DNA from 2 places in the Bradyrhizobium sp. SZCCHNR1002 genome. Region 1 is predicted to be linked to the other one. Evidence: predicted binding sites of a transcription regulator. Region 1 holds the regulator's gene; the other holds the start of a gene.
What was found. Region 1 encodes HrcA, which represses chaperone genes, less so after heat shock. Its sites were predicted from a motif close to GTTAGCACTCNCNNNNNGNGAGTGCTAAC; they were not measured.
Positions count from the first base shown of each region.

Region 2: groES (co-chaperone GroES) is a predicted target of HrcA. The motif match lies at 2,100-2,128, and genes of this name have one in related genera.

Region 1 covers NZ_JAUHIS010000003.1:366,615-374,069, reverse strand. The annotation lists gene QX108_RS17995 (penicillin-binding protein activator) at 1-254, shown strand, start outside; gene hemW (radical SAM family heme chaperone HemW) at 295-1,452, opposite strand; gene rdgB (RdgB/HAM1 family non-canonical purine NTP pyrophosphatase) at 1,439-2,083, opposite strand; gene rph (ribonuclease PH) at 2,080-2,793, opposite strand; gene hrcA (heat-inducible transcriptional repressor HrcA) at 2,969-4,057, shown strand; gene grpE (nucleotide exchange factor GrpE) at 4,177-4,797, shown strand; gene QX108_RS17965 (hypothetical protein) at 5,000-6,517, shown strand; gene QX108_RS17960 (class I SAM-dependent methyltransferase) at 6,518-7,117, opposite strand; gene QX108_RS17955 (glycosyltransferase family 2 protein) at 7,114-7,455, opposite strand, start outside.
Region 2 covers NZ_JAUHIS010000011.1:9,783-17,237, forward strand. The annotation lists gene groL (chaperonin GroEL) at 10-1,650, opposite strand; gene groES (co-chaperone GroES) at 1,742-2,056, opposite strand; gene QX108_RS32580 (usg protein) at 2,437-2,721, shown strand; gene QX108_RS32585 (cupin domain-containing protein) at 3,139-3,768, shown strand; gene QX108_RS32590 (acyltransferase family protein) at 3,924-6,002, shown strand; gene QX108_RS32595 (NupC/NupG family nucleoside CNT transporter) at 5,940-7,190, opposite strand; gene QX108_RS32600 (MFS transporter) at 7,308-7,455, shown strand, end outside.

The DNA.
Region 1 (7,455 bases):
TTGGCGGCGATCCCGTGCGCACGGCAACGCTGGCCTATGATGCCGTGGCGCTGGTTGCCGCGCTGGCGCGCACGCAAGGCGCACAACGCTTCGCGCCGGACGTGCTGACCAACTCATCCGGCTTTGCCGGGATCGACGGGCTGTTTCGGTTCCGCAGCGACGGCACCAACGAGCGCGGGCTCGCGGTCATGCGCGTCGGCAGCGGCGGCGCGCAGGCCGTGGCCGGTGCGCCCAAGAGCTTCAGCGCGACCTAGCTTCAGCGCGACGCAAACGAAGACGAGTGCGCCGGCCGCCTCAGGCGGCGAGATCGGCGACGACGGCGTCCAGCACCGGAAAACCCTCCTGCGTGACGCGCAGCCGTCCGTCGGTGTCGACCGCGATCGCGCCCTCCTCGCGCAGCAGCGCGATGCGGCGCGGATCGAGTGCTCGCCCCGAGATCGCGGCATAACGCCGTGGGTCGATGCCTTCGGCGAGCCGGAGCCCCATCAGCAGAAACTCGTCGGCGCGCTCCTCGCGATTGAGCAGGTCGTCCGTCATGACGCCGTGTCCAGTGGATTCGACCCGCATCACCCAGGCCTCGGGCCGCTTGTCGGTCGCGGTGGCGTGCCGGATGCCGTCAATGTCGAGCCGGCCATGGGCGCCGGGACCGATGCCGGCATATTCCTGGCCGCGCCAATAGACGAGATTGTGCCGGCACTCCGCGCCGCGACGGGCATGGTTGGAGATCTCATAGGCCGGCAGGCCGTGACGGGCGCAGATCTCCTGCGTCACGTCGTACAGCGTGCGCGCCAGGCCCTCGTCGGGCGTCTTCAGCTTGCCGGCGGCATGCAGCCCGAAGAACGGCGTGCCCTCCTCGATCGTGAGCTGATACAGCGACAGATGCTCGGCGGCCTCGCCGATCGCGCGCTCCAGCTCCTCGGTCCACATCGCCGGCGTCTGGTCGGGCCGGGCATAGATCAGGTCGAAGGAATAGCGGTCGAACGCGCCGCGCGCGATCGCCACCGCCTGCATCGCTTCCTCCGCCGTGTGCAGACGTCCCAGCATCTTCAGCGAGGCATCGTCCATCGCCTGGACGCCGAGCGAGACGCGGTTGACGCCGGCGGCGCGATAGCCGGCAAAGCGCGTCGCCTCGACGCTGGTCGGATTGGCTTCCAGCGACACCTCGACGTCACCGGCGACGCGCCAGTGCTTGCCGATCGCATCCAGAATCGCGCCGACGGTCTGCGGCTGCATCAGCGACGGCGTGCCGCCGCCGAGGAAGATCGAGGTGACGGTGCGGGGTCCAATGCGGGCGGCGGTGGTCGCGATCTCCTGCGCGAAGGCGCGGGCGAAACGCTCCTGGTCGATGGCGGCGTGGCGGACGTGACTGTTGAAGTCGCAATACGGACATTTCGACAGGCAGAACGGCCAGTGCACATAGACGCCGAACGCTTCGCTGTCAGCGCTGGTCAAGGCAGATCTCCGCGAGCTTCACGAAGGCGCGGGCCCGGTGCGACAGGCCGAGGCCGAGCGGCGGCAATCCGTGCTTCTCGATGCTGGTCATCTCGCCGAAGGTGCGATCGTGCCCGTCGGGCAGGAACATCGGGTCGTAGCCGAAGCCGGCCGTGCCCCGCGGCGGCCAGACCAGGGTGCCGTCGACCCGCGCCTCGACCTCCTCGATGTGGCCGTCAGGCCAGGCGACGCACAGCGCCGAGACGAAATGGGCGCCGCGGCGGTCGGCGCTGACAGCGCCACGCTCCTGCAGCAGCCGCTCGATCCGCGTCATCGCCGCAGTGAAGTCCTTGCCCGGGCCGGCCCAGCGCGCCGAGTAGATGCCCGGCGCGCCGTCGAGCCCATGCACCACGATGCCCGAATCGTCGGCGAAGGCCGGCAGTTGCGCAGCCTCTGCCGCGGCCACCGCCTTGATGCGGGCATTGGCTTCGAACGTCTCGCCGGTCTCGTCGGGCTCGCCGAGCCCGAGCTCGCCGGCCGAAACCGCCTCGATGCCGTAGGGCGCCAGCAGCTCGCGCATCTCGGCGAGCTTGCCGGGATTGTGGGTCGCAATGACGATGCGGCCGGTGAGCTTGCGGTGGCTGCTGCTCACGCGACCGCCATCTTCTGCAAATCGACCAGCCGGGCGACGCCCTTGCGTGCCAGCGCCATCAGCGCCAGGAACTCGGCCTCGGTGAACGGGGTCTTCTCCGCCGTGCCCTGCACCTCGATGATGCGGCCGTCGCCGGTCATGACGAAATTGGCGTCCGTCTCGGCCTCGGAATCCTCGGCATAGTCGAGATCGAGCACCGGCGTGCCGTTGTAGATGCCGCAGGAGATCGCGGCGACGTTGGCGCGCAGCACCTCGGTCTTGATCATGTTGCGCGACTTCATCCAGCGGATGCAGTCGGCCAGCGCGACCCAGGCGCCGGTGATCGAGGCGGTGCGGGTGCCGCCATCGGCCTGCAGCACGTCGCAATCGACCGTGATCTGGCGCTCGCCGAGCGCTTCCAGGTCGATCGCGGTGCGCAGCGAGCGGCCGATCAGGCGCTGGATCTCGACGGTGCGCCCGGTCTGCTTGCCGGCCGAGGCCTCGCGCCGGGTCCGCTCCAGCGTGGCGCGCGGCAACATGCCGTATTCGGCGGTAATCCAGCCGCGCCCCTGGCCCTTGAGCCAGGGCGGCAGCCTGTCCTCGAGCGTGGCGGTGACCAGGACATGGGTGTCGCCGAACTTCACCAGGCAGGAGCCCTCGGCATATTTGACGACGCCGCGTTCCAGGCTCACGGCCCGCAATTCATCCGGTGCACGGCGGCTCGGCCGCATGATTCTCTCCGTAAAAAGGCAGAAGGCCCATCTGATCGGCCTTGTAGGAGCCGGGACCCGCAGCGGCAAGGGCATAATCGGGCGCGAATCAGCGCCGGAGCACCCGCTCAAGATCGGCTTGCCACCGAGCCGCCGCATGGCCAAATTACATGCAGATGGGTGAGGAGGATATCTGGTGGCCCACCACGATCCGATCAACCTGATGACACCGCCCGCGGGGCTCGCGCAGCTCAATGAGCGGTCGCGCGAGATCTTTCGCCAGATCGTCGAGAGCTACCTCGCGACCGGCGAGCCCGTCGGCTCGCGCAACATTTCGCGGCTGATCGCGGTTCCCTTGTCGCCGGCCTCCGTGCGCAACGTGATGGCCGATCTGGAGCAGCTCGGCCTGATCTATGCGCCGCATACCTCGGCCGGCCGGCTGCCGACCGAGGCGGGCTTGCGCTTCTTCGTCGACGCCCTGATGCAGGTCGGCGACATGACCGAGGCCGAGCGGCAGGCGATCCAGAGCCAGCTTGCCTCCGTCGGCCGCGCCCAGTCCGTGGAAGCGGCGCTGGACGAGGCGTTGACACGGCTCTCCGGTCTGACCCGTGCCGCCGCCGTGGTTCTCACCGCCAAGTCCAACACGCGGCTGAAGCACATCGAATTCGTCCGCCTGGAGCCGGAGCGCGCGCTGGTCGTGCTGGTCGGCGAGGACGGTCAGGTCGAAAACCGCGTGCTGACGCTGCCGCCCGGCGTGCCGTCCTCGGCGCTCACCGAGGCCGCCAATTTCCTCAATTCGCGGATTCGCGGACGGACCCTGGCGGAAGCCCGGCTCGAGCTCGAGACGGCACTGGCGCGCGACCGGGCCGAGCTCGATCAGCTGACGCAGAAGGTGATCGCCGCAGGAGTCGCCAGCTGGTCGGGCGGTGACAGCGACGACCGTCAGCTCATCGTGCGTGGTCACGCCAATCTGCTCGAGGATCTGCATGCACTCGAAGATCTCGAACGCGTCCGCCGGTTGTTCGACGATCTCGAGACCAAGCGCGGCGTCGTCGATCTGCTCGGGCGTGCGGAGAGCGCGGAAGGTGTTCGCATCTTCATCGGCTCGGAGAACAAGCTGTTCTCGCTGTCCGGCTCGTCGACGATCGTCTCGCCTTATTCGGACGCCACCGGACGCATCGTCGGCGTGCTCGGCGTCATCGGCCCGACCCGCCTGAACTATGCCCGCGTGATTCCGACCGTCGATTACGCGGCACGTCTGGTCAGCCGTCTGTTGGGCGGCTGACATTCGACATGGTTAACCCGCAAAGGGCGCCGCCGTCAGGCCGTGCTTGATTTTCCACGCCCAAAGCACGATATCCCGCCCATATCACAAACCCGTCAGCCGAACTTGCGAGTCTGTCAATGACCGATCCCGACCTGCACAAGAACGATCCGGAAAACCCGGCGCAGGCCAGCGAACCCGTGGTCTCCAAACCTTACATCATGCCTGACGACCCCGAGACCGGCTCAGCGGAGGCTCTCGCCAAGGAGGCCGCCGAAGCACGCGACAGGATGCTGCGCACGCTGGCCGAGATGGAGAACCTGCGCAAGCGGACCGCCCGCGAGGTCGCCGACGCGCGGATGTACGGCATCACCGGCTTCGCGCGCGACGTGCTCGACATCGCCGACAATCTGCAGCGCGCGCTCGATGCCGTGCCGGCGGAAACGCGGGACAATGCCGATCCCGGCCTGAAGTCGCTGATCGAGGGCGTCGAGCTCACCGAGCGCTCGCTGCTCAATACGCTGGAGAAGAACGGCGTCAAGAAGTTCGATCCGACGGGGCAGAAGTTCGATCCCAACTTCCAGCAGGCGATGTACGAGGTCCCGGATGCGTCGGTGCCGTCGGGCACCGTGGTGCAAGTCGTCCAGGCCGGCTTCATGATCGGCGAGCGCGTGCTGCGCCCGGCGCTGGTCGGCGTGTCCAAGGGCGGCGCCAAGGCGGCGCCGGCGGCCGGCAACGACCAGTCGAACAGCGCGGCCTGACGCGGCCGCTGCTGCGGTTTTGACGTCCAGCTTCATTTGAAGACGAGAGGCGCCGATCCGGAATCGGATGCGGCGCCTCAATGCCGTCTGACTTGGCATGTGTCGGCGTTGCCGCCCCCACCAGACAGATCCCCGGCACCGGCAAATTGCGCCTTAACCAACCTCCGCTAGCGTCAGGCCGACTCTCGCAGAGGATCGTTCCATGAGCTCCCAGTTCGAAGCTGTGACGCGCCAGTCGCTGGCTCCGCCGGCGCGTGAGCGGCTGGCCATGACGCCGTGGCTGATGATCGGCGCCGTGTTCATCATCGCCATCCTGCTGCGCCAGGTCGTTCCGTTGAATACCGACGTCAGCTGGCTGTTGGTGGTCGGCGAGCGCATGCTGGACGGCCAGAAGCTTTATCGCGACATCATCGAGATCAATCCGCCGATGGCGGCGTTCGCCTATCTGCCGGGCGTCGCGCTGGGGCGCCTGCTGCATGTCGATCCGCGTCATGTCATCGACGCGCAGCTGCTGTTGCTGGCGGCCGGCTCGCTCTACGTCACCTCACGCATCATCCGGCTGTCGCAATCATCGGCAGCCCTGAGCTGGGGTCCGTTCGCGATCTGGGCTGCGGCCGTCCTGACGATCCTGCCGATGCACGTGTTCGGCCAGCGTGAGCATATCGCCACGCTCACCTTCCTGCCGGGGCTCGCGGTGTATGCGTTGCGCAGCGAGCGCGAGCCCGTGCCGGCCTGGGCGGTCATCGTTGCCGGAATCGGGGTCGGTATCACGCTCGCCTTCAAACCATTCTTCACGTTCCCCGCCCTGTTCTGCATTCTGGCGGGTGTCGTCCGTTCCCGCGCATGGCTTCAGACGTTCGCCCCCGAGAACATCATCGCCGGCATGATCGTGTCGGCCGTCAGTCTCGGCACCTACCTGCTTTATCCCGAGTACTTCACCGTCACCTATCCGCTGGTGCGCGACACCTATCTGTCGTGGTCGATGTCGCCGTCCGTCATCTTCCTGAACATGGCGACGCTTCTCCTCGTCGTCGCGCTCGCGACCGTCGCGTTGACGCGACGGAGCGGCAGGCTCGATGGGCCGTTGCTCGCCTTGATTCTTGCCTCCCTCGGATTTGCGATCTCGTTCTTTCTGCAGCGCCGCGGCTGGCCGTATCATTCTTATCCGATGGTCGCGGTCGCCATGCTCACGATGGGCTACGCCGTGCTGACGGACACTGACGCCACCTCGCAGCCGCGCCGCTTCGGCGCAGCGACGGCCGTGATTCTGATCGCGGCCTTTGCCCTCGGCCTGCAATGGTTCAACACGAGAATTGGCGTCGGTCCACTGCCGGAGGCTTTGGCCAAGCTCAAGCCGCATCCGCGCCTGCTGGTGCTGAGCGGCGAGGCGGCGATCGGTCATCCGCTGGTGCGGGACATCGGCGGCGTCTGGGTGTCGCGTCAGGAGAATCTGTGGATTCGCGAGTTCGTCCGGCTGACGCGCGAGCGGACGTCGGTGGACGCGGCGACCGACGCCCGGCTCAACGCGTATCTGGCGCTGGAGCGAAACTGGCTGGTCGAGGACTTCAGGAACGGCAATCCCGACCTGGTGCTGGTCGACAATCTCAGGGGCGGCTGGGGTGATTGGACGCGCGCCGATGCCGAACTGTCAGAGCTGCTCAAGTCGTATCGGCTGGTCGGAACGGTCGAGGGTGTCGACATCCTCGAACGGGCGGAGTGATTATTTCTGCGCGACGCCGATTGCGAAGGTGTAGGGCACGCGCGAGTAGTTGTCCCTGATCTCGAGTTTCACGCGGGCGAAGGCGCTGCGCAGCAGGTCGTAATAGCCGTCACGATCGCGGACGAAGTGACCGCGATCGTTGTCGAGCAGCCATTTCGCGATCCGCGATTGTCCGTCGCGATAGCAGCCGTCGAGCGTGAACAGCACGCCATCGGCGGCGAGGACGTCGCGGATGTTGGCGAGCGTTGTCTTCAACTCGTCATCGGCGATGTGATGCAGCACGCCGTTCATCATCACGACATCGGCGCCGGCAAACTCCAGGGCCGCGGCCGCATCGAAATGCCGGCAATGGAACGTGCCGAGATGGCCGAAGGACCGCCGCGCATGCGCGATATAGGCCTCGTCGACGTCGAAGCCCGTATAGTCGATTCCGTCGGGAAGATGACGCAGGATGTAGCCGGGGCCGCAGCCGATATCGATGACGCGCATGCCCGGACGCAGGGTCAGATAGTCCCGGATCGCCTTCAGCCGCGCGCCGAAGAAGCCGCCGGCGTTCTGATAGGCCTGGTACAGCGCCGGATGCTTCAATAGCTCCTTCACGAGGAGGCCTCGTCATAGACCGAGCGGCGCAGCTCCGGCCCGGAATGCGCCAGCAAGGTGTTGAGCGGCGGGCTCTCGATCGTCTCCAGCGAATCGGTCGACAGCTGTGGCACGCGGCCGCGCCGATGAATCCGCGAGATCAGGAACAGCGGCCTGTTCTTGGACTGGATGTAGATCCGCCCGACATATTCGCCGATGAGGCCGAGCACCAGCAGCTGCACCGAGGAGATCATGACGACGAGCAGAGTCAAGCTGGTCCAACCGGGCACAGTGCCTGAGAAGATCCAGCTGATGATTGCGGCAATGCCGACGAAGGTCAGCCCGGTCGTCAGCAGCGC
Region 2 (7,455 bases), on a different contig from region 1:
AGCCTGACTTTAGAAGTCCATGCCGCCCATGCCGCCGCCCGGAGGCATCGCGGGGCCGCCGGCGTTCTTCTTCGGCAGCTCGGCGACCATCGCCTCGGTGGTGATCAGCAGGCCGGCCACCGACGCTGCGTTCTGGATCGCGGCGCGCACGACCTTGGTCGGGTCGATGATGCCCTTGGACACCATGTTCACGTAGTCGCCGGTCTGCGAGTCGAAGCCGTACGCATACTGCTCCTTCTCGAGGATCTTGCCGACGATGACCGAACCGTCCTCGCCCGCGTTGATCGCGATCTGGCGGGCCGGGGCGGAGAGCGCCTTGCGGACGATCTCGATGCCGGTCTTCTGGTCCTCGTTCTTGGCGCGGACGCCCTTGAGCTGCTCGGAGGCACGGAGCAGGGCGACGCCGCCGCCCGGCAGGATGCCTTCCTCGACAGCCGCGCGGGTCGCATGCATCGCGTCATCCACGCGATCCTTGCGCTCCTTGACCTCGACCTCGGTCGCGCCGCCGACGCGGATGACCGCGACGCCGCCGGCGAGCTTGGCCAGACGCTCCTGCAGCTTCTCGCGGTCGTAGTCCGAGGTGGTCTCCTCGATCTGCGCCTTGATCTGCTGAACGCGCGCCTCGATGTCGGCCTTCTTGCCGGCGCCGTTGACGATCGTGGTGTTCTCCTTGTCGATCATCACCTTCTTGGCGCGGCCGAGCATGGAGAGGTTGACGTTCTCGAGCTTGATGCCGAGGTCTTCCGAGATCGCCTGGCCGCCGGTCAGGATCGCGATGTCCTGCAGCATGGCCTTGCGGCGGTCGCCGAAGCCCGGCGCCTTGACGGCAGCGACCTTCAGGCCGCCACGCAGGCGGTTGACGACGAGCGTGGCCAGAGCCTCGCCCTCGACGTCCTCGGCGACGATGACCAGCGGCTTGCCGGTCTGCACCACGGCCTCGAGCAGCGGCAGCAGCTCGTTCAGCGACGACAGCTTCTTCTCGTTGATGAGGATGTAGGCGTCGTCCATCTCAACGCGCATCTTGTCGGCGTTGGTGACGAAGTAGGGCGAGATGTAGCCGCGATCGAACTGCATGCCCTCGACGACGTCGAGCTCGGTCTCGAGCGACTTGGCTTCCTCGACTGTGATCACGCCCTCGTTGCCGACCTTCTTCATGGCGTCGGCGAGGAACTTGCCGATCTCGGAGTCGCCGTTGGCGGAGATGGTGCCGACCTGGGCGATCTCGTCGTTCGACGTGACCTTCTTGGAGTTCTTGACGAGATCGGCGACGACCGCCTCGACCGCGAGGTCGATGCCGCGCTTCAGATCCATCGGGTTCATGCCGGCGGCAACCGCCTTGGCGCCTTCGCGCACGATGGCCTGGGCCAGCACGGTCGCGGTGGTGGTGCCGTCGCCGGCCGCGTCAGCGGACTTCGAGGCGACCTCGCGCACCATCTGCGCGCCCATGTTCTCGAACTTGTCGTCGAGCTCGATTTCCTTGGCGACGGTGACGCCGTCCTTGGTGATGCGCGGCGCGCCGAACGACTTGTCGAGGACGACGTTGCGGCCCTTCGGACCGAGCGTGACCTTCACGGCATTGGCGAGAATGTCCACGCCGCGCAGCATGCGGTCGCGGGCTTCGACGCCGAACTTTACGTCTTTCGCTGACATATTGGGTTTCCCTGAGTTGAATTGTCTGTCTCACCCCTTGGCGAGGCGCCCGCAGGCGCGCTCCTCAGGGTGAGCGTTGTGCGAGCTTGGATCAGGCGGCCTTCTTCTTGGCGCCGACGTCGGTCAGGACGCCCATGATGTCGCTTTCCTTCATGATCAGCAGCTCCTGGCCGTCGATCTTGACCTCGGTGCCCGACCACTTGCCGAACAGCACGCGATCACCGACCTGGACGTCGAGCGGGACCAGCTTGCCGCTCTCGTCGCGAGCGCCGGGGCCCACCGCGATCACTTCGCCCTGCGAGGGCTTTTCCTTGGCCGAGTCGGGGATGATGATGCCGCCAGCGGTCTTCTCTTCGGCGTCGATGCGCTTGACCACGACGCGGTCGTGAAGCGGACGGAAAGCCATACAGTCCTCCTAAGCAATTGAAGCGATTGTCAGTTTCTGGAGATTTGGCAGTCGATGCCGGCGAGTGCCAGCACGCGGGCTGGATTTAGGGGAGAGTGTCCAGCCGGGCAAGGCCTTGTAGCAGAAAAATTAGCAGTCAACTGCGCGCTCTGCCAAAGCGTTCCGATAGCGTTAACACGAGCGGAACGAAACGCGAAACACCGTATTAGCACCTGGGCTAAGTGGCTGCTAATGCAGCATTTTTCAACATGCCGTTAAACATTTAAGCTTGAGATGGGTTGAGGACATGCGTCACATTTCTTTTGCAGTGAGCGCATCTTTGCCGGGTGGCTCCATCCCGGTTGCCACGCGGACATGCGCTCCAGAAACGGAGGGTTGGCATGGTGTCGAGGGTTGAGGTTTCCGAGGACTTTCGGAAACAGGTGCTGGGTTATGGGCTGACGACCGCGCAGATCCTGTATCGGATGCCGGACCATCGCTCGCTGCTGCAAACCTATGTCTGGCAGAACTACGACCTGTTTCCGAAATTCCCGGCGCTGCAGGATTTCCTGGCGTTCTGGCAGGAGAAGATCGAGGGCCCGTTGCACTCGGTCACGGTGGCGCATTCGAAGCTGATCAAGCCGGCCGAGCTGCGCGCCGTCGACGGCGTGTTCCGGCTGCATTGAGCTGACGGGCACCGCAGCCGTCCCACCACCGGTGTCATTCCGGGGCACGCGTCAGCGCGAGCCCGGAAACCATCGGGCGGCATAACGCGCGGAGGAATGGATTCCGGGCTCGTGCTTCGCACGCCCCGGAATGACGGCCTTTGTTGGAGAAGCTACTGAATCTCTCCAATCCGTATCCCCCTAGCGACGAGGTCGCAGTTCGTAGCCCTGCATGAGCTGTGGTCGCCGCCCCATCACCGGTGTCATTCCGGGGCGCGCGTAGCGCGAGCCCGGAATCCATCGGGCGGCATAACGCGCGGAGGAATGGATTCCGGGCTCGTGCTTCGCACGCCCCGGAATGACGACCTTTGTTGGAGAAGCTGCTGACGTTCGACAACATGTGCTAGCCTTGCATCGAGGACTCGCAGGGAGAGCACCATGGCCAGCAAGAGCCGCATCACCAAACCGGCATCACGCGCCGCCGCCAAGGCCGCAGCGCTGAAGACCAGCAAGAGTAGCAAGGCGGCTGCGAAGGCGCCCGCCAAAGCCAGCGCAAAGGCCATCGCCAAGACCATCGCCAAGACGCTTGGCAACACGCCCGCCAGGCCGGGCAGGGCCGTTGCGCCGTCCGCGCGCAAGGCGCTCGTGAGCAAGGGGCGGCCGGCGCCGGCGCCGCGGCGGCCGAAGCAGAAGGTCGCGATCTCTCACCACCGCGAGGAGGATTTCAAGGCCGACGGCCTGCGCGCCTATGCGCATTATCGCGATCTCGGCATCGCCGCCGCCACCCATGGCCTCGCACGCGCGCATGTCATCCGCATGCTGCCGCCGTGCAATCCGCTGGAGGTGTCGAAGCTGCACACCCATGCCGTCGACTTCCAGATGGTCTATGTGCTCAAGGGCTGGGTGAAGAGCTACCTCGAAGGCGTTGGCGAGACCCTGATGAAGGAGGGCAGCTGCTGGACGCAGCCGCCGAAGATCCGGCACATGATCCTCGACTATTCCGACGACGTCGAGCTGCTCGAAGTGATCCTGCCGGCCGACTTCAAAACCGTCGAACTTACGACGTAAAGGCGACAGAAACGGATGGAAACATTTCACGCGCGATGGACGGCGGCCGTCGCGCGTGTGTGTTGACGTCCAGTCCCGCGTGATGGGGACGGATGGGCCGGCGACGGATGCGGAGCGGCGTTCGGCGCGGGCTTGTGTAAGGCGTATCCGTCCCGTTGCCCTCCTTCGTCGTTCAATACGCTCCCACGGCCAAGCGCGCGCCACGGCTGCATGCGCCCGCGCAGCCAGGTGTTGCCGGCTCGACCGCAGCGTCAGCTCCCGCGCATCGTGAGGACATCGACTGGCTCCGCGCCATCGCGGTGCTCGCCGTCATCGGCTTCCACTTCGAAGCGCCCGCCATCTTCGGCGGCTTCGTCGGTGTCGACATCTTCTTCGTGATCTCCGGCTATCTGATCACCGGCATCATCACGGCCGAGATCGCCAAAGGGCAGTTCTCGTTTGCCGGCTTCTATGAACGGCGTGTGCGGCGACTGCTGCCGGCGCTCTATGTCATGGTGGCGTTCGCCGCGATCCCGGCATCCTGGGATCTGCTGACCTCGGAGCGCGCCGAGTTCTCCCGCTCGGCCATGGCCGTCGTCACCTTCACCTCGAACATCTTCTTCTGGCAGCAGTCCGGCTATTTCGACCATGCCGCGGTGGAGAAGCCGCTGCTGCACACCTGGTCGCTCGCCGTCGAGGAGCAGTTCTATCTCGTGCTTCCCGTGGTGATCTGGGGCGTGTTGCGGATCGCGCGCGGCCGCCGGCTGGCGCTGCCCGTCACGCTGCTGGCGCTCGCGGCCGGCTCGTTCGCGCTTGGCCTCATGCTGATGCGAGGAGGCGCCTCCGCGAGCGCCTTCTTCCTGAGCCCGCCGCGGGCCTGGGAATTCCTGCTCGGCAGCCTCGTTGCTGTCTCCGGCCTTCCGGCTCCGCAGGCCGGCCTGGTCCAGCGCTCGACCCGCATGCTGTCGCTGCTGCTGATGGCGATCCCGATCCTGTCGCTGCGCCCGGGGCCTGGCTTTCCCGGCATCAACGCGCTCGCGCCGTGCCTCGGCGCCGCGTTGTTCTTGTGGAGTGGCGCCGGTGTCGCCAACGTGCCGCGCAGCCGGCTGTCGCCGCTCGGCGTGGCGGCGTTCGTCGGCCGCATCTCCTACTCGCTCTATCTCTGGCATTGGCCGTTGTTTGTCTTTGCGCGCTTCGCCAAGCCCGGCCTTGCGCTCGATGGTTGGGAACGGGCGGTCGTGTTCGCGCTCACGGTCGCGACCGCCACGCTGTCCTGGCGCTTCGTCGAGCAGCCGTTTCGCAGCGGCCGGCTCGCAGCCACGTCGCGCGCCGCATTCGGCTTCGCCGTGCTCGCGAGCTTCCTGCTGCTCGCCGGGAGCGGTGTCGGCCTGTTGTGCGCGGGCGCCGCTTCCGATGCTGACCGTACGGCACAGCACTTCGACGCCTACAATGGCTACGACATGAAGCCGGTCTATCGCTACGGCTCCTGCTTCACCACCCCAGACGGACGAATCCCGGAGGACTGCCTGCGCCGCGTGGCCGGCAAGACCAACGTGCTGCTGTGGGGCGACAGCTTTGCCGCGCACTACTACCACGGCCTCAAGGCTCAGCTCGATCCGGACACCGTCAACATCATGCAGGCAAGCCAGCCGACCTGCATGCCGACCTTCAGCGCGGAGACGCAGGGCGTCGCAGCCTGCCGCGCCCTGGCGAGCCAGATGCGCGACTATCTCGCGACGGCGCGGCCAGATCTCGTGGTGATGTCGGCGGACTGGCTGGAGGATGCACGCCCGCCGCGCTTCCAGAGCATGGTCCACGACCTCAAATCGACGCTTCATCGCCTGCATGATGCCGGCATTCCGGTGGTGCTGCTCGGCCCCTCCGTTCAATTCCGCGCGCGGCTGCCATCTATGCTCGCGCGTGCGACGCTCCGCGGCGTCGCGCCTGATCCCGCGGCGTTCGTGCGATCCGATGTGTTTGCGCTGGACGCGGCAATGCAGGCGGCGCTGCCGAGCGGCGAGGGTTTTTCCTACGTCTCGATCCTGTCTGCCGTCTGCAAGGGCGACCATTGTCCGTTGACGGTCGGCGGCGTTCCGCTGTCCTTCGACCACGCACATCTCACGGCCGAGGGCTCGGTGCACGTGATGGCCAAGATTGCGCCGCAGCTTCTGCCTGGCGCCAGCGAGCTCAGCTCAAATCAGCACGCCGACGATCGCACCCATCAGGCAGGTGGTGAGGGTCCCCGAGACGATTGATTTCAGCCCGAGCGCGTTGATCTCGTCGCGGCGCGTCGGCGCCATCGTGCCCAAGCCGCCGATCATGATGCCGAGGCTGGCGAAGTTGGCGAAGCCGCACATCGCATACAGCATGATCAGCCGCGCCCGCGGGTCGAGCGCGGCAGGGTCGAGCTTCGCCAGCTCGACATAGGCGATCAGCTCGTTGAGCACCGTCTTGGTCCCCATCAGACTGCCGGCGGTGACGGCCTGCGACCAGGGCAGGCCCATCAGCCAGCACACCGGCGCCATCAGGAGGCCGAGCAGCCGCTGCAGCGAGATGGCGGCGCCGCCGACGGCCGGCAGCAGCGACAGGATCGCGTTCGCAAGATAGACCAGCGCCACCAGCACCAGCAGCAGCGCGACGATGTTCATCAGGAGCTCCAGCCCAGCGCTGGTGCCCTTGACGATGGCGTCCATCGTCGAGGAGGCCTGCATGTCCGGATCGCCGAGCGCGCCGCCGGTGAGCTGCTTCGAGGTCTCCGGCACCATGATCTGGCTGATCAGGATCGAGGCGGGCGCGCCAAGCACCGAGGCGATGACGAAATGCGCGGCGGCGTCGGGAATGAGCGGCGCAAGCAGCGTCGCGTACAGCACCAGTACGGTGCCCGCGATACCGGCCATGCCGCCGGTCATGACCAGGAACAACTCGCTCCGCGTCATCTGCGCGAGATAGGGGCGGATGAACAGCGGCGCTTCGACCATGCCGAGAAAGACGTTGGCGGCGGTGGAGAGGCCGACGGCGCCGCCGACGCCGAGCGTCCGCTCGAGCAGCCAGGCCATGCCGCGCACCAGAGGCGGCAGCACGCGCCAGTAGAACAGCAGCGTCGTCAGCACGCTCATGACCAGCACGATCGGCAGCGCCTGGAAGGCGAGCACGAAGTCGGCGCCGGGCGCCTTGAGGTCGAACGGCAGGGCGCCGCCGCCGACATAGCCGAACACGAACGACGTCCCCGCGCGCGAGGCCGCGGAGATGGCGCCGACTGCGTCGTTGATGGCGCCGAAGGCGCGGGCGACGGTGGGGACCTTGAGCAGGACGAGCGCCGAGAGGATCGTCACCACCAGCCCCAGCGCGGCCTGCTTCAGCGAGACGGCCCGCCGGTTCTCGCCGAGCGCCCACGCGATCGCAAGCAGCGCGACGATCCCGAACGCCGATTGCAGCTGAAGCATCAGATCCCCCGAACCCATGGCATTATGAGCTGACGGAACAGCCCCGCGCAATGCCGTGCGGCCATGCGGGGCTCGCGATTGACAAGCAGTTGGGCCTGCGTCACGCAAGGCGCCATCATGTCAACCACCGCTCCGACCGGCGCGCGGGATCTCCTGAAGCAAGCCGCGTTCCTGTTCTTCCTGTCGTCACGCAGCCTGTCACGGTTCGCGAGCCAGATCGCGGCGGTAGCGATCGGCTGGCAGATCTACGATCTCACCGGGCGCG